DNA from 4 places in the Agrobacterium bohemicum genome. Region 2 is predicted to be linked to each of the others. Evidence: riboswitches for the same ligand, from Rfam matches in the RefSeq annotation. Region 2 holds a riboswitch; each other region holds the start of a gene.
The links. A riboswitch is a leader RNA that binds a small molecule or an ion and turns the genes downstream of it on or off. The one in region 2 is predicted to bind cobalamin.
Positions count from the first base shown of each region.

Region 1: linked by a shared signal. The riboswitch ahead of ATO67_RS14445 (LysR family transcriptional regulator) and the one ahead of ATO67_RS15855 (ABC transporter substrate-binding protein) in region 2 are both predicted to bind cobalamin.
Region 3: linked by a shared signal. The riboswitch ahead of ATO67_RS16720 (CbtB domain-containing protein) and the one ahead of ATO67_RS15855 (ABC transporter substrate-binding protein) in region 2 are both predicted to bind cobalamin.
Region 4: linked by a shared signal. The riboswitch ahead of bluB (5,6-dimethylbenzimidazole synthase) and the one ahead of ATO67_RS15855 (ABC transporter substrate-binding protein) in region 2 are both predicted to bind cobalamin.

Region 1 is NZ_KQ961030.1:194,878-200,353, forward strand. Features, by position in the region: gene ATO67_RS14430 (GNAT family N-acetyltransferase) at 34-663, opposite strand; gene ATO67_RS14435 (methionine synthase) at 663-1,691, opposite strand; gene ATO67_RS14440 (DUF1852 domain-containing protein) at 1,715-2,704, opposite strand; cobalamin riboswitch at 2,906-3,111, shown strand; gene ATO67_RS14445 (LysR family transcriptional regulator) at 3,291-4,196, shown strand; partial or broken gene ATO67_RS14450 (LysR substrate-binding domain-containing protein) at 4,300-4,530, opposite strand; gene ATO67_RS14455 (amidase) at 4,599-5,476, opposite strand, start outside.
Region 2 is NZ_KQ961031.1:234,527-240,002, reverse strand. Features, by position in the region: gene ATO67_RS15860 (glucose/quinate/shikimate family membrane-bound PQQ-dependent dehydrogenase) at 1-861, shown strand, start outside; cobalamin riboswitch at 1,005-1,227, shown strand; gene ATO67_RS15855 (ABC transporter substrate-binding protein) at 1,419-2,450, shown strand; gene ATO67_RS15850 (FecCD family ABC transporter permease) at 2,454-3,473, shown strand; gene ATO67_RS15845 (ABC transporter ATP-binding protein) at 3,470-4,261, shown strand; gene ATO67_RS15840 (hypothetical protein) at 4,419-4,730, shown strand; gene ATO67_RS15835 (NAD-dependent epimerase) at 4,761-5,476, opposite strand, start outside.
Region 3 is NZ_KQ961032.1:154,642-160,117, reverse strand. Features, by position in the region: gene ATO67_RS16740 (GNAT family N-acetyltransferase) at 1-286, shown strand, start outside; gene ATO67_RS16735 (type 1 glutamine amidotransferase family protein) at 384-950, shown strand; gene ATO67_RS16730 (hypothetical protein) at 953-1,267, opposite strand; gene ATO67_RS16725 (CbtA family protein) at 1,269-1,982, opposite strand; gene ATO67_RS16720 (CbtB domain-containing protein) at 1,994-2,176, opposite strand; cobalamin riboswitch at 2,325-2,530, opposite strand; gene ATO67_RS16715 (cytochrome c) at 2,560-3,477, opposite strand; gene ATO67_RS16710 (c-type cytochrome) at 3,553-3,984, opposite strand; gene ATO67_RS16705 (metallophosphoesterase) at 4,193-5,077, opposite strand; gene ATO67_RS16700 (superoxide dismutase) at 5,175-5,476, opposite strand, start outside.
Region 4 is NZ_KQ961023.1:75,473-80,948, forward strand. Features, by position in the region: gene ATO67_RS00395 (response regulator) at 1-833, shown strand, start outside; gene ATO67_RS00400 (carboxymuconolactone decarboxylase family protein) at 899-1,489, opposite strand; gene ATO67_RS00405 (phospholipase D family protein) at 1,573-3,075, opposite strand; gene ATO67_RS00410 (hypothetical protein) at 3,187-3,375, opposite strand; cobalamin riboswitch at 3,479-3,659, shown strand; gene bluB (5,6-dimethylbenzimidazole synthase) at 3,734-4,420, shown strand; gene ATO67_RS00420 (DUF2865 domain-containing protein) at 4,423-5,476, opposite strand, start outside.

The DNA.
Region 1 (5,476 bases), on a different contig from region 2:
GTGGATAACAGGGTGATCATACAGCGTGAAAGTTCAGCCCCGAATAGCCGCAGACAAGCCGATATCAAGTATCGATTTTGCGTTTCCGCAACGTTCGTAGCGCAACGGCTTGTCGAAATCGACGCTCGTCTCGGTTCCGCGGTTGGACGGATAGGAGAAGTGGCCAAACGCGCCATAGCCTTGGGCTTTCCAGAAGCTGAGTGTTTCCGGTGTCTGAACATCGGCATGGAGGTAGGACGAGGTGTAGTCAAACGCGGATGCCCGGCTCTCCAAGGCTGCCACAATCTTTGTGCCAAGCCCTTTACGACGGGCGCACGGCTCTATGTACACGCGGACAATCTGACATACCTTTTCGCCGTCGCCATAGCGATTTCGTAAGCGCTCCTTCGTAGAGGGTTTGTTTTCGAGCGCGTAAAGACCGCCAGTCGCAATGATATGTCCATCTCCGTCCCGCACAACGAGAAAACTGCCGTGCCTTTCGAGGGAGAACCAGTTGTCCGGCTGCGCCAGCAACAGCGAATCCAGGTCAGAATGCCAGGCGGGAGTGTAGTCGATCCCGTAGACGTTCTTGATCATCCGCAGGCAGAAGGTCCTCGCTTCAGCCCGGACGGCGGCCTGTGCGTCATCAGTCAGCCATTCAATCGAGAAATTGTCGATCGGCATCAGGCCGCAAGCTCCCTGCGGATGATGTCAGCGCCTGCACCGAGTGCACGCAGCTTCGCTGTGGCCACATGACGCGGAAGCGGTGCCATGCCGCAATTGGTGCATGGATAGAGCTTGTCCGCATCCACGAACTGGAGAGCCTTCCGGAGAGTGTCGGCTACTTCTTCCGGCGTCTCGATGGCGTAACTTGCCACGTCTATGGCACCGACCATGACCTTCTTGCCTCGGATGAGCTCCATCAGGTCCATCGGAACGTGGGAGTTGTGGCACTCCAATGAAATCAGATTGATGCTGGATTTCTGAAGTTTCGGGAACGCTTCCTCGTATTGCCTCCACTCCGATCCAAGCGTTTTCTTCCAGTCGGTGTTGGCCTTGATGCCATAACCATAGCAGATGTGCACGGCGGTCTCGCACTTTAATCCTTCGATCGCCTTTTCGAGCGTGGCGACACCCCATTCGTTCACGTCATCGAAGAACACGTTGAATGCGGGTTCGTCGAACTGGATGATGTCGACGCCGGCAGCCTCCAGTTCCCTTGCTTCCTGGTTGAGTATCTTTGCGAACTCCCAAGCGAGCTTTTCGCGGCTTTTGTAATGACTGTCGTAGAGCGTATCGATCATGGTCATTGGGCCTGGAAGAGCCCATTTGATCTGCTTCGTCGTCTGTTGGCGCAGGAATTTGGCATCATCGACAAAGACCGGCCTTTGACGGGACACGGCTCCAACGACCGTCGGGACGCTTGCATCATACCGGTTACGAATCCTGACGGTTTCTCGTTTCTCGAAATCGACGCCGTCGAGGTGCTCAATGAACGTTGTGACAAAATGCTGGCGGGTCTGCTCCCCGTCGCTGACGATCTCGATGCCAGCCTGAAGCTGGTCGTCCAATGCCAGACGCAAGGCGTCCTGCTTCGCTTCGATCAGTTCATCACCCTGCAACTTCCAGGGCGACCATAGCTTCTCAGGCTCTGCAAGCCAGGAGGGCTTTGGCAGGCTGCCGGCGGCCGAAGGGGGCAACAATGACTTCATCGGAATGATCCTATGCTTTCGGATTAACGGACGACGTAGTTGGCGGACCATGCATCGAGAATGGTCTTGAACGGTCTGATAAAATGCTGCTCGGCAAATTTTCCCTGCTCGACTGCAAGGCGGCTGCGCTCCTCCCGATCATAGACGACTTGCGTCAGTGAATAGTCCGAGTGCTTCAGGTTTGGGCGGTAACACGTGCCCGCAACGGAATTGGCATTGTAGATTTCCGGGCGGTAGATTTTTTGGAACGTATCCATCGTGCTGATGGTACTGATGAGCTCGAGGTTCGTGTAATCCGTCAGCAGGTCGCCGATAAAGTAGAATGCAAATGGCGCGACGCTGTTGGGCGGCATGAAATAACGTACTTGCAATCCCATCTTCTCGAAGTACCGGTCTGTCGGCGAGAACTCGCTTTGCCTGTATTCGATACCAAGGATCGGATGCTGATTGTCGGTGCGATGATAGGTCTTGGTGCTGGAGGCGCTCAGGCAGATGATCGGCGGCTTGCTGAAATGGTCCCTGTAAGCTTCTGACTTCAGGAACGCCTGAAACAGCTTCCCATGCAGATCACCGAAGTCGTCAGGTGCGCTGAAAGCGTCCTTGTTAATGTTATGCTCGGGCAGCAGGATACTGAAATCATAATCTCTGACGTAGGAAGAGAAGTTGTTACCGACGACGCCTTCGATACGCTCGCTCGTCGCTTGATCGACGATGTTGGTCTTGAGGACTTCGATGATGGGGAAGGTTTCGGTCTCTGCCGATGACCCGATGCTCATCTCCACGGATACGATTTCGATCTCGACTGCGTAGCGATCCCGTAGCGGGTTATCCCAATGCGCCATCGCATTGAACTTGTTGTCGATCATCCGCAATGCGTTGCGCAGGTTCTCTCGACGGTTCTCGCCTCGTGCCAGATTGGCGAAATTCGTCGTGGCGCGCGTACTCTCTGCAGGGCGATAGTCCTCGTCAAACGGAATGCACCTGATCGAGAAAGTGAAAGTGCTGTCCAACATCATCCGGCATCCTGCTTCCCGAATTAGGTCGTCGTAAGCGGCCCTTTCGGTTCAAAGTCATTCTTGCGGGCGGTATGCCTGACCCGGCGGCTGACTAAAAATGGTATTATCTCACTGACGTATGAGCGCTGTTCATGCGTTTGATGCCGACAACGTTCTCTACTTCTTGAGAAGAAAACTTGACCCTCCAACCAACATGCTACATTGCTTCGTCATCGTGGTTCTTCAGGCGAAAGTCTGGAGCTAAGAGGGAATTCGGTACGGCGCTCATCGCCCGAAGCCGGAGCTGCCCCCGCAACTGTAAGCGACGAGCGGAAGTCAATTCATGTCACTGAGGCGCGCCTCGGGAAGACGGACGGAAGCATTGACCCGCAAGCCAGGAGACCTGCCGCGACAGATAACGTCCACGGGCGGGGTGTCCCGGTGTGCCGCTTTGCGTTCGGCATCCTCGCGCCGTTGCCTCGCGTCATGTCTTCGCCCTGCCGCAACATGATGGCAGTGCCGATGAACCAGAACCCGACGACAAGAGCACCTAAGCAAGTCTCGATCCCCCTCGACGCGCACCTGCAGACGAGAAGTCGCTGACATGCTGGACAGACAACACCTTTCCATCCTGCGGGAAGTCGACCGTCTTGGCAGTCTGACGGCGGCTGCTGAACGGTTGAATGTGACCCAGTCGGCGCTCAGCCATACGATCCGAAAACTCGAAGAACGCTATGGAATAGCTGTGTGGGGAAAAGACGGACGCAATGTGCGTCTGACTGAGGCGGGTCGCTACATCGTTGAACTCGCGCAGCGCGTCCTGCCGCAGCTTGAAAGGGCGGAAAATGTCCTCTCTGATTACCGGTATGGACGACGAGGATCGTTGAAAATCGGGATGGAATGCCATCCCTGCCATCAATGGCTCATGGGCGTCACGAAGCCATATTTGCTCGAATGGCCCGATGTCGACTTGGAGCTGACGACCTCTTTCGTGTTCGGCGGAGTATTTGCTTTAACAGGATCAGAGATCGACATCCTGATCACGCCAGACCCGATCGATGCGGCGGGCATCCACTATGTGGCGGTCTTCGATTACGAGCTAGTCCTCGCCGTGCCGACCGGCCATCCGCTAACTTTCAAAGATCATGCCGAACCTTCAGACCTTCTGGACGAGACGTTGTTCACCTATCCTGTGCCGCCGGAAAGGCTCGATGTCTTCACCCAGTTCCTAGTACCGGGCGACACTCGCCCCCGTCATCACAGTACTGTCGAAACAACGGAGATGATGTTGCAGCTTGTTGCGGCAGGTCGCGGGGTCAGCGCAATCCCAGACTGGCTCGTGCGGCTGGACGCCGCGGAACTGGGTGTTCAACCTGTCCGGATAGGGAGCAGGGGCATCAGCAAGAGTATCCACCTCGGGTTAAGATGTGGCGATGAGGACGTCGACTATATCGCTGGTTTCCTGAGCAGGGCACGTCAAACACCTTCAACACCAGTTGCTAGCTCATAGGCGGAGTAACGTCAGTCGGAAGCATAAACGCGCGTTTGTCTGCTTTGGGCCAGATGCGGTTATCCGCTCTGCGCCAATAAGACATGGCGATTGGCATCATCAATTAGACTTCCGTAAACAGCTTCTCCGCTGCGAAATCGATAAAGGCGCGCAGCCTCGGTGTAATAAATCGCGCCGACGGCCAGAGGATGGAGAAATGGCCTGGTGCCGTCAGACTGTCGCTCAGCACCGTTTGTAGCAGGCCTTCGCGAATGGCATCGGCCGCTAGGAACTCTGGCAGATAAGCGAGGCCAAGGCTATCGATCGCGGCAGCCCTGATCGCCTCCATGTTTCCACAAGTGAGAGCGCGTCACGGAGAACCTCGCAGGAAGGCGCACTTCTATTTGGGCCGGCATCTCTCCTCTACGCAAGGAAGTCGACCTTTACGGCCGCCTGTGGGCAGATTGCTCTACGGGCCATTTCGTCTTCGATGACTTGAGCCGCACGATAGATGCTGAACTCGTCGAAATTCCGCCCGACGAGCTGGACCGAAAGGGGCAGGCCATCGGCGCTGATGCCCGCAGGCACGCTCATGGCTGGCGAGCCCGTCAGGTTGAAAGCGGCATTGACGGACGGGGTCCCATTCACAAGAGAATTTCTTGCCACGTCATGGATGAGAGGTGCGACGCCAAGCGCACCGATCACCAAAAGGAGATTGACAGATGAAAAGGCCTCGGCGAGCTCTGTGGTCAGTTCCCCACGCCTGCGGCATGCCTGGAGGTAATCGGTCGCAGTGAGCAAGAAGCCTGGTAAAAAGCGCTCGACCGAATACGGACCATAAAGATGGAGACTGCGTCTGAAATCGTCTTCGTGGACGGCTGCTGCCTCGCTATACATGATGACGCGCTGGGCGGCGAAATAGTGACGCAGAGGTGATAATGATACATCCGTGGTGGTGGCACCAGCGTGTTCAAAAAGTCTGGCAGCCTCTTCGAAAACTGCGACGCACTCGTCCGAAAAGAAGTCGGGCTCCTCTTCATGGAAACTGCGCAGGAGACCTATCCTCATGCCACACACGCCTAAAGACGTCGCCTCGGTCCATGGCTGCGACGGAATGTCGACTGAAGACGGGTCACCGGGGTCATGACCTGCAAGAGCCTGGAGTGCTATCGCATTGTCCTCAACGGACCACGTCATTGGGCCGGCGGTCTCCATGGAATAGGCTTGAGGCGTCATCCCCCAGCGGCTCACCCGACCATATGTCGGCTTCATGCCCGAAATGCCGCAGTAGGCTGACGGCG
Region 2 (5,476 bases):
GTTCTGGATCGCCGCAGCGGTGAGCCTATTCTGGCCATGACAGAAGAGAAGGCCCCTGGTGGTACGATCCCGGAAGATTTCAGCGCTCCGACGCAGCCGACATCCGCTTTGTCGTTCAAGCCTGATCCGTTGGTGGAGAAGAACATGTGGGGCGTCTCCATGTTCGATCAGCTGGCATGCCGCATCAAATTCCATCAGCTGAACTATGAAGGCCGCTACACGCCTCCATCCCTCAACGGATCGCTGATCTATCCAGGCAACTTTGGCACTTTCAACTGGGGCTCAGTTGCTGTCGATCCTGAGCGTCAGGTCATGTTCGGTATGCCGACTTATCTGGCCTTCACGTCGAAACTCGTTCCACGCGACCAGATTCCGCCACGCGGTCAGGACGAAAAGGGTAGCGAGCAAGGCCTGAATCGCAACGATGGTGCGCCTTACGGTGTGTTCATGGGCCCATTCCTTGGACCATTGGGTGTTCCTTGTCAGGCTCCACCATGGGGCTACGTCGCAGGTGCCGATCTGCGAACAGGCGATGTTGCTTACAAACACAAGAACGGCACCGTCTATGACATGACGCCGTTGCCACTGCCCTTCAAGGTAGGTGTGCCCGGTATTGGTGGACCGATGATTACCAAGGGCGGCGTCGCGTTCCTCGGTGCAGCGGTCGATAATTACCTTCGCGCTTATGACCTGACATCCGGCAAGCAGCTTTGGGAAGCGCGTCTTCCAGCGGGTGGGCAGGCAACGCCGATGACCTATGCGATGGAAAATGGAAAGCAGTATGTGGTGATGGTTGCTGGCGGACATGGCTCTGTGGGCACCAAGCCCGGTGACTACGTCATCGCCTATACACTGCCTTAAAAACCTATCGAGACGTCGATGTTGGAATGGCCGGGAAAATCTTCCCGGCCATTTTTTGTTGTGCTGGCACCAAAGCGAATTTAGGGCTTGCGATAAAATGTAATAACATTACAAAAGCAATGCTTGACGACTCGTTTCCAATACGTCTATCTGGTTGTGACGGTTTCGAGCGAGTGATCGCAAGAAATAATAGGGAATGCGGTGCGAGCCTTCGGGATCTATGCCGCAGCTGCCCCCGCAACTGTAAACGGATTGTCCAACCCTTTGCCGCTCTTACAAGCGTCATGCCACTGCGAAATTTCGTGGGAAGGTGGGTGAAGACGCCAATCCGTGAGCCAGGAGACCTGCCGTCGAAAGTTCATTCCAATGTCACGGGCGGGGATGCCTGGAACAGGAGACGTCGTGATTGCATCGAGCGCCAGCCAGCGCCTTATTCCATCTGCCATGTCCCGGTTTCGGATCGTTTCAGCACGTGTTCTTTCGGACTGAAGGTCTAAACATGCTCACGCGGCTTTGCCTCAATGGCTGCCGCTGACGATTTCGGGGACTGATCGGAAATGACATTCAATTTTAAAAAAACCGTTTTTGCTGCGAGTTTCGCTGCAATGTCGATTGGCCTGGCGGCGCCATTCGCGCATGCGGCAGAGACGACCTATCCCTTGACGCTGAAGAATTGCGGACGAGATGTAACCTATACGCATGCGCCTGAGCGGACTGCCTCGCTCGGCCAGAGTACGACGGAAATTCTCTATCTGCTGGGTCTTGCCGACAAGGTGGTCGGCACCGCCGTCTGGATCGGCCCCGTCATCAAGGGCTATGAAGATGCCAATGCCAAGATTAAACGGCTGGCCGATAACGACCCGAGTTTCGAAAGCGTTCTGGCCACCAAGCCGGATCTCGTCACGGTGCAGTTTCAGTGGCATGTCGGTCCTGAAGGGATCGTTGCCAAGCCTGAACAGTTCGAAGAGCTGAACATCCCAGTTTATACATCGCCTGCCGATTGCACCGGTAAAGACAATTCCGGCGGTGGAGATGGCGTGCGCCACTCCGTATTCTCGATGGATCTGATCTATCAGGAAATCACCGAACTGGCGCAAATCTTCAATGTTCAGGACAAGGGCGAAAAGCTCGTTGCCGACCTGAAGGCGCGTGAAGAGGCTGCCCGAAAGAAAATTGCATCCGCAAACGGTAAGCTTTCTGCCGTGTTCTGGTTCTCCAGCGCGGAACTCGATATCGATCCTTATGTCGCGGGCAAGAACGGCGCACCCGGTTACATCATGTCGGCACTCGGCATCAAGAATGTCATCAATAGCGAAGAGGAGTGGCCGACGGTTGGTTGGGAAACGATCGCAAAGTCGGAACCCACCCTCATCGTTGCTGGCAAGATGGATCGCAGGCGTTTTCCGGCGGATGACATCGCGCTCAAGCAGAAGTTCCTCAAAGAAGATCCCGTCACGAGCCTGATGCCCGCCGTCAAACAGGGCCATATCGTCATCATGGATGCGCAAGCCATGAACCCAACGATCCGCACCATCGAAGGCATCGAAGTTCTGGCCGACGCTGTCGTCCAGCTTGGGCTCTCCAAGTAAGTCATGGGTGCATGTTTCACCCTTACCCGTGCCGTCTTGCTTACAGTCGGGTGCCTTGGCCTGGCTCTCTGGTTCGGTGCCGCCATTGGTGAGACATCCATTCCCTTGGATGTCGTCGCCAAGACGGTGGCAAATCGTGTGTTTCATGCGGGCTATCCGCTGGATGCCATCGATGAAGGCATCATCTGGAACTACCGCCTCAGCCGGGCGGTCGTTGCCGCTTGCTGCGGTGCCGCACTGGCGCTTTCCGGTGTTGTCTTGCAGGCGTTGTTGCGCAATCCGCTCGCAGATCCCTACATTCTCGGCATTTCGGCGGGTGCTTCTACGGGTGCGGTCAGCGTAGCCATTCTTGGGTTCGGCGCTGGCATGCTGACCATGCCGCTGGGTGCATTTCTGGGTGCGCTGGTGGCATTTGCTCTTGTCAGTCTGCTGGCCTTTCGCGCTGGCCGGGGAAACAGTGCGATCATTCTTGCGGGCGTGGCGGGCTCACAGCTGTTCAACGCGTTGACATCTTTCATCGTGACCAAGGCAGCCAATGCCGAGCAGGCGCGGGGCATCATGTTCTGGCTGCTTGGCAACCTTTCTGGCGTGCGCTGGTCGGATGTCTGGCTGGCGTTGCCTGTTACCATCATCGGTCTTGTCGTGTGTCTGTGTTATGCACGCGCGCTCGATGCCTTTACCTTCGGAGCACAATCGGCCGGGTCTCTGGGTGTGCCGGTTCGGCGTGTCTACATCGTGCTCACCGGCGTCTCCGCACTGATGACCGGCATCATGGTCAGCATTGTTGGCTCCATCGGCTTTATCGGTCTGGTCATTCCCCATGCCGCACGCATGATCGTCGGCATCAGACATGGCCGTCTTCTGCCAGCGGCAGCTTTGACGGGTGCGGTGTTCATGATCGCCGCCGATATTCTGTCGCGCACCATTGTCACCGGTCAGGTCCTTCCCATCGGCGTCATTACCGCCTTGTTTGGCGCACCGGCCTTCGCGCTCATTCTCAGCCAGCGCAGGAGGGCAATATAATGCTGACGGCCCGAAATCTTTGTTGGTCTGCCGGTGGTGTCGACATCGTCAAAAATGTCAGTCTCGACATCACGCCGGGCGAGTTTCTCGGTATCGTCGGGCCAAACGGTTCCGGTAAAACCAGTCTCATGTCGCTGCTGTGCGGTCTCAAGAAAGCGAAATCCGGCGCGGTCGATCTGGATAGCAATGACATGCAGAGCCTGAACCGTCGGGATGTTGCGCGCCACATCGCATTGGTCGAGCAACAGGCGGAAACACAGGAGCATATCAACGCTCGCCAGGCTGTGGAGCTTGGCCGCACACCGCATTTGGGTGCCCTGTCTCCATGGTCGAAAAACGATGATGCCATTGTGGATCAGGCAATGCAGGATGTCGATGCGCATCATTTGACCAAGCGCATGTGGCACACGCTTTCCGGAGGGGAGCGGCAACGTCTGCACATCGCCCGCGCACTGGCGCAGAAGCCTGATATTCTGCTGCTGGATGAACCGACGAACCATCTCGATATCGGTCACCAGATCGCGCTCCTGCATCTCGTTCGCAAGCAACGCCTGACAGTCGTCGCAGCCCTGCACGATCTCAACCACGCGGCGATGTTCTGTGACCGCGTTGCCGTGATGAAAGGCGGTCAGCTGGTGGCTCTCGGTAAGCCGTCAGCGGTGTTTACGGCAGAGCTGATCGGCGATGTCTTCGGTGTCGATGTGACCGTCGAGCGGGAGGATGGCGACATCTGTCACATCCGCTACCGCCCGCCACGCGACGACAGCAACCCATATTCAAAGGCGTGACTTGTTTCCGATTTCGGATGTGCATCTCTTGAATTGAGGAGGCGGCCTCCCACATTCGGTTCAACCCGCTGGTCCGGGCCCCTCTGGTGGAAGTTTCGGTGCTTTCACGATGTCGGACCTTTTCCGACATATACGCCGAACATTCAGAGGTTCACTCATGATTTCCGATATTGCCGCATGGTTCATCACCCTTTTTGTGCTGAGCCCCATTCAGGCCGACGTGCAGGAGCGCATGCAGGGCGCGAATGCGTCTGCACAATCCATTCAGCAATCGCAGCAGTGCATCACGGCGCAGGGACCTAAACTGATTCAGCGTGCTGGCGAAGACCCTTCCTGGGCAATCGCGACAGCAGTGGGCTACACGATCGGCTGGACATCGCCTTCGCAACTGCTCGACGCTAACGATCCGAACTGCGCCGAGTTAACCCGGCTTTTGCAGGGCAATGAGGGCGAAGAGGCAAATAGCTGAAGCTGAGACAAAATCCGGCAGCCTGAATCATCAGGCCTTGCCGGATTGCCAGCTGCGATACCATTCCACGAAGGCAGCAACGCCGGTTTCGATGGTGATGTCAGGCGCATAACCGGTCAGAGCCCGCAACAGATCGGGTGACGCAAAGGTACGTGGCACATCACCCTGCTGCATCGGCAACATGTTGCGAATGGCTTTTTGCCCCAGAACGGTCTCGACCGTTTCGACAAAGCGCATCAACTCCACGGGCTGCCCACCGCCAATGTTGACGACGCGGAACGGTGCGTGTTTCGACAGGGTGTCGGTGACGCCCTCTTCGGTCACTCGGTTGTCTTCGGATGGCGCAATGTGGCTCAGCCGCACGATGCCCTCGACCAGATCATCGATGTAGGTGAAGTCGCGACTCATCTGGCCTTCGCCGTATATGTCTATGGGCTCGCCCTTCAAGATCGCATCCACGAATTTGAACAGCGCCATATCCGGGCGTCCCCACGGGCCGTAGACGGTGAAGAAGCGGAAGGCCGTTGTCGGTACCTTGTGCAGATGGGCATAACTATGCGCCATCAGTTCCATCGACTTCTTGGTGGCGGCGTAGATCGTCATCGGCTCGTCGGCGCGATCACTTTCCGCGAAAGGTACTTTTTCATTGGAGCCGTAGATCGATGACGTGGATGCGAGCATCAGATGCTTGGGCTGAAGCGTTTTTGCCAGCTCCAGAATATTCCAGGAGCCGATAAGGTTCGAGT
Region 3 (5,476 bases), on a different contig from region 2:
CGATGGCGAGTTGATCGGATACGCCATTCTCTTGCCGCTCTACCGTGCGCAGGAAGGCCGTCGCGGCATGGAACTGCACCATCTTTTCGTGCGTGATGGCCACCGTGGCCATGGCACCGGCCAGCATCTGGTGGGGCGCGCTCGTGATGTTGCCAAGCGTTGTGGCTGCGACTTCCTTTCGGTGGGTGCCGCAACCGGCAATTTCGCTGCGCACAAATTCTACGAAAACATGGATTTCATACCACGCCCCGTGACCGGCATGCGTTTCATGCAGGCGTTAGCTTAGTGCGATAGACACAACGGAACCGACCGTGCCGGTCAGGCTTTTGGCATGGTCTTGTTTCGGTTTAGTGTTTCAACGTGGTTGATTGCAGGAGAAGAGAATGCCTCGTATTGCGCTGGCCCTAACCGAGGATTTTGCCGATTGGGAACCCGCATTGTTGACTGCGGCGGCACGTGGGTATCTGGGCGTCGACATCTTGACCGCAACGCCTGATGGTTCGCCCGTCGTTTCCATGGGCGGCCTGAAAGTCACCCCTGATATGGCCTATGATGCGTTGGACCCTGATATGATCCATGCGCTGGTCATTCCCGGTGGGCTGATCTGGGAAAAGGGTGTGGCACCGGATTTTACCGACCTCGTCCACCGCTTTCGCGCGCAGGACCGCGTAGTGGCAGGCATCTGTGCGGCGGCGAGTGCGCTCGCGGGAACCGGCGTGCTGAACCACGTGGCCCATACCGGCAATTCGGTGAGTTCACATAGCAGATACGAGAGCTATCAAGGCGCGGAACACTACCGCGACCAGCCGCAAGCCGTCAGCGACAAGGGCATCATTACCGCACCTGGCAGCGCGCCGGTGACATTTGCAGCAGAGGTGTTGAAAGCACTCGACCTCTGGGGACCGGAGGCGGAGGCCGAAATCACCGTGTTTTCGGCGGAACATCGGTAGACTCAGCTTCGATCAAGAATGCGGCAGGCACGTGCTGGTCCTTGCGTGTCATCGGACGTCATTGCGCGGCGCAAATCCCGACTGTTAAGGTGCAGGCTGCGGTCGACTGGCAAAGCAAGACGGGCGATCTTGGCTGCGGCGGCCGTCAAGAAGGCCGGGCTATTACTCTCGAAAAACTGTAGGCACGCTGCCTTTTCAGGCTCTTGCCGCAGCAGCGCTTTGAAAGCGAGGCGGTGCATGGCGCAAGGCGCGCCATGACCGGGGACGGAAAAACGCAGCGCATCGAGTTCATCGCTCCACTCGACTGCATTTTTCATCTTATCGGGCAGCGTCGAAACGCTTGAAGAAAAGCCCGCTCAGCGAACCAAGAATGATCCAGAACACAAAACTGGTAACGGTTGCCAGCACCATGAACCGGCGCTCGAGTGGCAGAGGTGCCAAAGCGTGTTCGCCCTCCGGCGGCAGCGGCGCGCCAATGACGTGTGGTGCGGCGATGAGCATGACGGCCAGAACCGCAGCCCATGGCTCACCCCGTCTGAAGACGAGCAGCGCCAAACCACCCGCCGTTGCGGCGACCGTCGCGATCCACCACATCTGACGTGCGCCGAGAGCGGCGGCGGGCGTGCCCGGCAATTCCGGTGGCAGACCGATCATGGGTGCCAGCATGACGGCGGCAAAACCCGCAAGACCCCAGAAGATGCCTTCGCGCCAGCCGCCTTCTGAGCCGCGTAGCGAAATCAACGCCGTCAGGACCAGCGCGTAGCCGATGGCGGTCAGCACATTGGCGGCGATGGTGTAGGCGTTGCGTTCGAAACCATCGGCAGGCGTCCAGGCTTCGGCATCATGATGATGGTCGGCCGGTGTTGCGGCATCGTGGGCGTGAGCGGGAGCAGCCTCGCCGCCGGCATTTTCAAAGGTTTCCGCCTGAAGGATGAGAGGCGTGGTGCCGACAGCCTGCATGACGCTGACGGCGAGACCGGCAATCAGCCCCACCAGAACGGCGGTAAAAACGATATTACGGAAAAATGGCATCTCTGTTTCCCTCAATGGCAAGGGAAGGCATTGGCATGACGCGTATCATGGGCGGCATTGTGCACCGCTTCGACATGCGAAAAGCCCACGAAACCGACGATGAACAGGCCAAGTGCGGCGGCTGTCAACGACTGCGCAATCTTCGATGTTTTGGTTGATACGGCTGATGTGGCCGTATTCTGCTGGATAGACATGGTGATCCCTTCCTGAGCGGGTGGGCGCATTGCTGATCAAAAGCCGCACGACCGCATTCAACATTCACCACGGGGAAAGAGACACAAGGTCTTGAAGGCCGGAGAACCGACCTGCCAACCGTGCTGTTCCGGACACCCCGCCGGTATTGACGACACTCACGTGATGGCAGGTCTCCTGGCTCGCGGGTCGTAACCTTGAAAACACCTTCCCGAACTTTGCAGTCAGTGGCTTTTCGTTTTCAGGCTATCCGCTCACAGTTGCGGGGGCAGCCACGAATCAAAGCTCGCGCTTCTATCGTGTTCCCTTTTCACTTTCCGGGCGAACCCGAAAAGACCATCACACAACCGTTATCCGGCGGAAGCTGATCCGAGTCAATGGCTGATCACGGAGACGGCAATGCCTTCAGGTAGGCCGCAATCGCGTTGCGATCTTCGGCGGGAAGGCGGGCCATGTTCTGCTGCACCTTGACCATGGAACCGCCGGCGCTATCGAAATCCGGTGTAAAGCCGGTCTCGAGATAATTGGCGATATCAGCTTGCGACCATGAACCGATGGGTTGGGACTCAGGCCGGATATCGGGAATACGCCCCTCACCTTCCGGGTTGGGTCCACCGGCTAGCCATTGGTTCTTCAGGAACCCACCCAGTGCATCGCGCGGGGTGTGGCATTCACCGCAGTGGCCGAGGCCTTCCACGAGATATTGCCCGCGAAGGACTTCCGCATCGGCATTGGCAAGCTGCACGCGCGGCTTGCCCTTGTCGAAATACAGGAATTTCCAGCCACCCAGAGCAAGACGAATATTGAAGGGAAATGGCAGATCATGGCCCGGCGCATCATTGGTGCTGGCCGGCAGTGTTTTCAAATAGGCGAAAAGATCGTTCACATCCTGCGGCGTCATCCGCGCATAGGAGTTGTAAGGGAATGACGGGTAGAGATGCTCGCCGTCTTTGCCGACGCCGCGCGTCATCGCATCGCCGAATTGCCCCACTGTCCACGCGCCGATGCCGTGCTGCGGATCAGAAGAAATGTTGGGCATGTGGAAGGTGCCGAACGGGCTTGGCAAGGCCTGCCCGCCGGACAGCGTCTTCAGTGCGTCGCCCGTGGCATTCGGCGCGGCATGGCAGCTTGCGCAGCCGCCCGCCCAGAACAGCGTTTCACCATTGGCAAGGTTCGGCTCACCCAGATTGGCCCAATGGCTTGGTGGCTGGCGTTGCGGCGCGGTTACCCACATGAAAACGCCAAGGCCGACGGCACCCGCAATAACAGCACCGCCCGCCAGCTTCGCCCAGATGGAAGCCATCGCCTTCTCCGATTCGTCCGAATTTACAATGCGAAAAGGTCCGCCGGTATGGTGGCGGACCTTGGCTGGTACCGACTACTTCTTGAGACGGTAGGTCTGGTGGCAACTGCTGCAATCTGCGCCGAGGGTCTTCATGGCAGCACCAACGCTGGCCTGATCCGTCGGCAATTGCGCCAGAACCGCATCGGCATCAGAACCGAGCTTTTCGGACTTGGACTTGAAGTCCACGAAGTTCTGCCAGATGGCAGGAGCCGCAGCGCCGCCCTCGGAACCAGCCGGGAACTGGTCCGGAAAGGCCTTGGCATTGGTGCTGATGGTGGTAACAGCGGTTTTGACGGTAGCCGCATCGTAAGGCTTTTCACCCTTGGCAATGGCGCCAAGCGCACCCATGGCGCCGCCGATACCCTTCATCAAGCCTTCGCGCTTCTCAACCTCGCCAGCTGCGGAAACCGCACCGGCGCAAAGACAGCCTATCATTATGGAAGCGGCAATGGTTCTAAGCTTCATCGTTTCTCTCTCCTGAAACCGGCGCGCCGGAGGGGTGTCTGCTCTGTGTTCTCGCATGTCGTCATCGCAAAACAGCGTCCCACCCGCCCGACATGCTGGAGCGAGCGTGGACGAAGATGCCTGCTTCACATGGCAAAAAGAAGTCACATTCCGGTGATTTGTAAAGCGAAATCAGGTATATAAAGTTGCCTTTGGCCGTCGGCTTTTATCACCGCGCCACCGCGACCTGCTGCCGGTCTGTCAAGGCTGACAGTAGCAACGTCCGGCTATCTTCGCGGCCGAAGCCACGAATTTCAATGCGATCTTCAAAGATATCTGCAATGGCAAAAGTGTTTTCGTCCAAGGTATCGACCATGCCTTTGAAATTCATGAAATGCGTGCTGCTCACCTGCCCGTAATTGCCAACGTGATTATGCCCGCAGAACCACGCCTTCACGCATCGTCGTGTACTGAGTAATTCCAGGGTTTGAGGCGCGTCCCACATATTGTGGGCATTATCAGGATAGAGCGGATAGTGGCAGAAGATGATGACGGTTTCGCCCGCCTTTTCAGCCGCGTCCAGCGTATCGGAAAGCCATGCCACCTGCTCCGGACTGAAAGAACCATTCCAGTTCTGGGCATTGATGGCACCGGCCTGTTTCAGCACGTCAAGCCTTTGCGCAGCCAGTTCACGACGCGGATCACCCTGTGGGGGCGCAAACAGGCTGACATCGCTGCCATCCAGCACCACAAAACGAACATGGCCGACCGTGAAATCATACCATGGTGATGGCATCGACAGGCGTTCATGGACTGTGCCGAGATGCTGCGGCGCGACCGAAAAATCATGATTACCCGGCAGCATCACGCTACGGTGGCGCAGCTTGTCGTAACAGTTGAGAATGATGTCGAAATTTTCCCAGCCGTGATCGATGATATCACCCAGCGTGACGACAAAGGCGAGGTCTTGGCTGTTGAAAGCGGCGATGGCCTCATCCAGCTTCTGAGGGCTCTGCGCGTAGTAGCGGCCCATATCCGGGCGCGGCGCGACATCGGCGTATTGTGGATCGGCGACAATGCCGAAGGAGAAAAGCGGTGCAGTTTTTTCTGTCATGATGCCTCCGCATAGGACGGGGCAATGACAGCCATATGACAAAATGAAAACACCCGGCGCTGAGGCCGGGTGTTGATATCAATGAAAGCGTAAAACCTTACTTGGCAGCAGCTTCGTAGCGCTCCAGAACGTAATCCCAGTTGATGAGATTATCGACGAAAGCTTCGAGGTACTTCGGACGCAGGTTCTTGTAATCCACGTAGTAGGAGTGTTCCCATACGTCGACGCCGAGGATCGGCTCTGCGCCGTGAACCAGCGGGTTTTCACCGTTCGGAGTCTTGGAAATCTCGAGCTTTCCGTCCTTGACAGACAGCCATGCCCAGCCGGAACCAAACTGTGTCGTGCCAGCAGCGATGAAATCAGCCTTGAACTTGTCGTAGCCGCCGAGATCAGACGCGA
Region 4 (5,476 bases), on a different contig from region 2:
ACTTTCTGGGAATTACGGGCATGCAGTATTCTGGCGTGCCATTTCGCGACACAAGAATATTGCTTGCCGAAGACTCCAATGTCTTCACCCAGATGATCGGCTCTCGTCTTAAGGAGTTGCTTGGACTTTCTGTCGAAGTCTGCCGCAACTTTGAAGAATTGCAGGAATGCTACGAGCGCTCCTCCGAAGAGGTGACGTTGGCGATTTCCAACATCAACTTGCCCGGTGCAGAGAATGGTGAGGCACTGGAATATCTTGTCGATCTCTCCATTCCTACCATTGTTTTCACCAGCACATTCCATGAAGACACGCGCGAAAAACTCCTCACAAAGGAAGTTGTCGACTATATTCTCAAAGACAACGTTTTTGCCGTCGATATGCTGACAGAATCGGTCTGCCGCTTCCTGACCAACCACCGCCATCATGTGCTGATCGTGGATGACAGCCCGACGGCACGTGCGCTGCTTTCAAGCCGTCTGAAGCGTTACAACTTCCGGGTAAGCCTTGCCGACAACGGCGCGAAGGCGCTTGAGCTCTTGAAGAACAATGCGGACATCAGTCTTGTTGTAACTGACTATAATATGCCTGACATCGATGGTTTCGAGCTGACACGGCGCATCCGCACGATGCGTGGGTCGCACGAACTGCGTATCATCGGTGTGTCGTCGTCCACCAACCGCCTTCTGTCGGCGCGCTTCCTGAAAGCTGGCGGCAACGACTTCATGCTGCGGCCCTTCATCGATGAAGAGTTCTATTGCCGCGTGAACCAGAACCTGGACACGCTTGTGCAAATCCAGGCTGCCAAGATGCACAGCAAGAAGGTCGCAGCCTAAGGCTGGACGTTGGCAGGTGGCACGCGTTGGTGCCGCCGCCTTTATGCTGTTTGCAAACGTATGCGTCAGACTTCCTTTTCGACCGGGCGGCCCATTGCCAGTTTATCGGCAAGTTCCGGGCCGAGTTTGTCCACATAGGTCTGGTCTGGAGAGGTGCCTAGCGCATCCAGCGTCTTGGAAAAGAAACAGCGTGCAGATGCTGCCGCTACGATGTCAAAAATCTCCGCATCCGTAAGAGCGTGTGTTTTGAGCGCGTCGATATCGGCCTGCGTGATCGATGTCGCATCGCGCACAACTTTGGTAGCGAAGATCATGATGGCGCGTTCCTGATCGTCCAGCGGTGCGTCGTCTTGCCCATCAACGATAGCCTCCAACTGATCACCCGAAACACCTTCGCGCACCAGCACCGCCCCATGGGCCAGCATGCAGTAGGAAGAGCGAAGTTCCCGGGCTGCGGCGAGCGTCACCAATTCGTAGCGTCGCGGCTCAATATTGCCGCGCAAGCTGACCAGCAATGCACTCCAGCTTTCCATGACCTCCGGGCGATGACCGAAGGCCCGATACATATTGGGAAGATATCCGTATGTCTCCTCGGCGCCGCGATACATTTCTGCTGTCTTGCGGCTGGCTGTCGGCTCTGGCGGGGCGATGAACATGGAACTCTCCTGTATTTCAACTCTTTCTGAAATGCGTGAGCGCGCAATTGGATCAGTTCGGAAACGCTTTTTCTTGAAAAACATTAAAGCTGCGACTCGAGCGGCAAAAGTCCCATGGCAATTACCAGTATCCGGCGGCTGAGGCTTGCATAGGGCTCGTTCGAGTAGTGGCGCAATTCACCGCGCACCAGACCATTCCACACCAGATTTCGTCTTGCATTCAAGGTCAGCTCGAAGCTCATTTCGTGGTTGGTTTCCTGCGCGAAAATTTCGTCCATGGCTTTCACCAGACCTGGAGATGAAAACAGGACACCCATCTCGGTATTCAAAGACATGGAGCGCGGGTCGAAGTTGAGCGAGCCGATAAAGCCGATCTCGCCATCGCGGGTGAAAGCCTTCGTATGCAGGCTGGCCTGACCGGAGCCACGAAGCGAGAAGGACTTGTACTGATCTGCCTGTGAACGAAGCTCGTGTATTTTGACGTTATTGACCAGTAGCGGCTTTCGGTAGCGCGAATAACCAGCGTGAACGGCAGCCACATCCGTCGCTGCCAGTGAATTGGTGAGGATGCAGACAGACACGCCATCGGCGCAGAGGCGTGAGAATGTCTCGACGCCTTTCTGGCCGGGAATGAAATAGGGAGAAGTGATCCTGAGTTTCTTCTTCGCCTGCTCCATGATCGGAAGCAGTGTTTCCATCAGAAAATTATGGCCATTGCGACGGTTTCCGGCAGCCTTTTCAGGCGGGTCGGCAACGACTTTCGCGCTTTCGACCCAATGCAGACTGTCAGACATCAGAAAATTGCCGGAGTGATGCTGGCTTTCCACCTGCGCAAGATAGGGTCGGGCGGCATTTCCCGAGGCAAGGACATCCATTCGCCGACGAAGCTTGGCAAGTTTGCTGGGCCGCCGCGACAGAAGCGATCTGACCGGAACTGCCACTGCACTGTTCCAGTAGTCGTCGAATATGTCCTCTGCCTCGTCAACGCATGTGCCATGCGCTATGACATCGAAATCCCGAAAATTCGTCTGTTCCGCTGCATCGAAATAGGCGTCGCCGATGTTACGTCCGCCGACGATGAGGACCCGACCATCCGCAATCCACGCCTTGTTGTGCATGCGTCGGTTCACGCTGCGAAACCGAAACACCATCTCTATGCCGCGCCTGAAAACGTTCTCACGTGCTTTTGTGGGGTTGAACAGACGCAACTCGATGTTGGGATGGCTGTCGATAGCGTGAAAGGCGCGGTCGGAAATGGACACGCCGAGATCATCAAGCAACAGACGCACCCGCACACCGCGATCGGCAGCGGCGATGACCTCACGCATGACGAGCTGGCCCGTAAGATCCGCGTTCCACATGTAATACATGAGGTCGAGACTGCGCCCCGCCGCCCTTGCGGAGCCCACCCTGGCGGCGAAAGCACCGACATTCGATTGTATCAGGGACAGGGCGTTCTTTTCGGCACGATCCCGGTTGAGGTCCATCCAGTGCCGGTCGAGGGGTGTCTCGTCATCGTCCTTGGAGAGGGCTGTCGATGCGATTTTGATGATGATCTTGTCGCGGTGACGCGTAGCCAGAGCCATACCCGCGACAATGACGAGTACGATAAGGATCGCAATAGCGACAGTGGCATTCACAGAGATGGTATCACCCGCATCTTTTATTGAATATTCTGCTCAGATATCTGGTCTGGGTCAGTGGATTTCAATGCTTCGCCTGTCGGCCTCTTCCTTGATGATATCTTCAACGACCTGTCGTTTCAGGTCAGGATCGCCAAGCAGGTAATCATCTGCGATCTCGAAAATGGATTTTGGGTTTTCGGTTTTCTTGAGCGTATCAAGATCCTGTCCGATGCGCTCGCGAAGTTCGGCATAATTATCCATAAGATGTCCTCCATTGTGCAGGGAGAATGCGTCAGCGGGCTGGAGGGTTCCGGCATCAGTTGGCAAATGACACGGGATTGTCTTGCTTCTTCGCGTTTGCCTCGCGATAACGCCTGCATCAGGTGCCTGCTTTGCGGTAGGAGAATCGGGAACGCGGTGAAATTCCGTGACGTGCCCAACGCTGTAAGGTGGACGCGTGTTGCCATAGGCCACTGAGAGATCGGGAAGGCGGCAACATGCGAGCGAAGCCAAGTCAGAAGACCGGCCTGATGCAACAGACCAACCGCTTGGACAGCGCGAGGTTTTTCGAGATACCGGATGCGGATGTGTCCGGCCTCGGCATTGTTGGGGATTGACGATGCGACCTGATGACCTCGAGCGCGGGCTTGTGCCGGCGCATGAATTTTCTGACGACCATAAGATCGCCGTCTACCGCGCTATCGAAACCCGCCGTGACGTGCGGGACCAGTTTCTGGACGAGCCACTGTCCGACGCGCTGGTAGAAAAACTTCTGAGGGCTGCCCATGCGGCGCCGTCTGTCGGCTTCATGCAGCCATGGAATTTCACACTCGTGACCGATGAAGCCGTGAGGCAGCGCGCGTGGGAGGCATTTTCCCGCGCCAATGCGGAGGCGGCAGAGATGTTCGGGGAGGAGCAGCAAGTTCTTTATCGCAGCCTGAAACTCGAAGGCATCCGCAAGGCACCATTGTCGATCTGCGTGACCTGCGACCCGACCCGTGGCGGCGACGTGGTGCTGGGACGAACCCACAATCCGCGCATGGATGTCTACTCCACCGTCTGCGCCATACAGAACCTGTGGCTGGCCGCGAGGGCGGAAGGCATCGGTGTCGGATGGGTCAGCATTTTCCACGACGCCGATATCCGCGATATTCTCGCCATCCCCGAACACATCGAAATCGTTGCTTGGCTATGCGTCGGCAAGGTCGATATGCTCTATGACGAGCCGGAACTGGCGGTCAAAGGCTGGCGGCAGCGACTGCCGCTGGAGGAACTTGTGTTTCGCGATAGGTGGGGCGAAAAGTAAGGTCACCTTTGCTGCGGCTGTGCGCCTTTCAGCGCTGGGTTTTTCAGATCGATACGGCTCGTTTCTGCGGGCAGAAACTGCGGGCCGACGATGCGGACCTTGCTGTTGTTGGGGTCGTATTCCCGCTCAGGAACAGGCTCTGCCTTCTCCACCGGCTTCGGCTCCTCGGGCTTGATGTCAGCAGGTTTCGGCATTGTGTCACTCTTCGGTGACGTAATGGTCGTGATGCTCGACATCTCCTGTGACGGGGTCGATTGCGGTGCTTTTGCCTGATCTTCCTGCTTTTTCATCTCGTCGTGATAGGCGGCCATGTTGCAGCTACAGGATGGCGAGCGACTGGTGCCTGCGTTGTTGCGATAGGCAAAGGCTGTTGGCATGGAGGCATAGGGTTCGCCCGTTTTGGCCGATACCATGTCCGAACTTTCCTGACCCTGAAGCGAATGGTAGAACAGTTCGGTCTGGGTGCCGGGGCACATGCGCTCGCATTGGGCTGCCTGCGCGCGGAAATCCAGCGGTGTGGCATTCGAGGAAATCGGGAAGAACGCGCCATCGCATGTTCTCACGCAAAGCGTTCTTAATCCGCCTTGCATGGGCATGTCGGGCGAGGGGCGGTAGTCCTGATTATCGGGACTGTCGAAGGGGTCGACCGTGCCGCCCATATCCGGTTGTTGCGAAGGATCGGTCGTGGCGAAGGATGGCGGTTGCTCATCGTAACAACCCTGCGCATCCAGTGCTGCCATGATGCGTTCGCGGCTGTCCTGCGCGTTCTCATCGCGCTGCGAGGCCAGCATGCGGTCTCGATCTTCCGCAATCATGGCACGGTCGGATTCGGCCTGAACCAGCGCATCACCGATTTCGCCGCAGAGTTCGGCGTTTGGATTGCCATAGACGATGACGCTGCCTGACGAGCAGCCGTAGCCGCGCATATCGTTCTTGATCCGACGAATGAGAATATTCTGTTGCGCCAGCGCATTGGCGTAACGTCTTACCTCGGCCGTGTTGCCGATGATGCGCGTTGGCTGAGTGAGCTGCTGGCGCAGCCCATCACAGACGGCA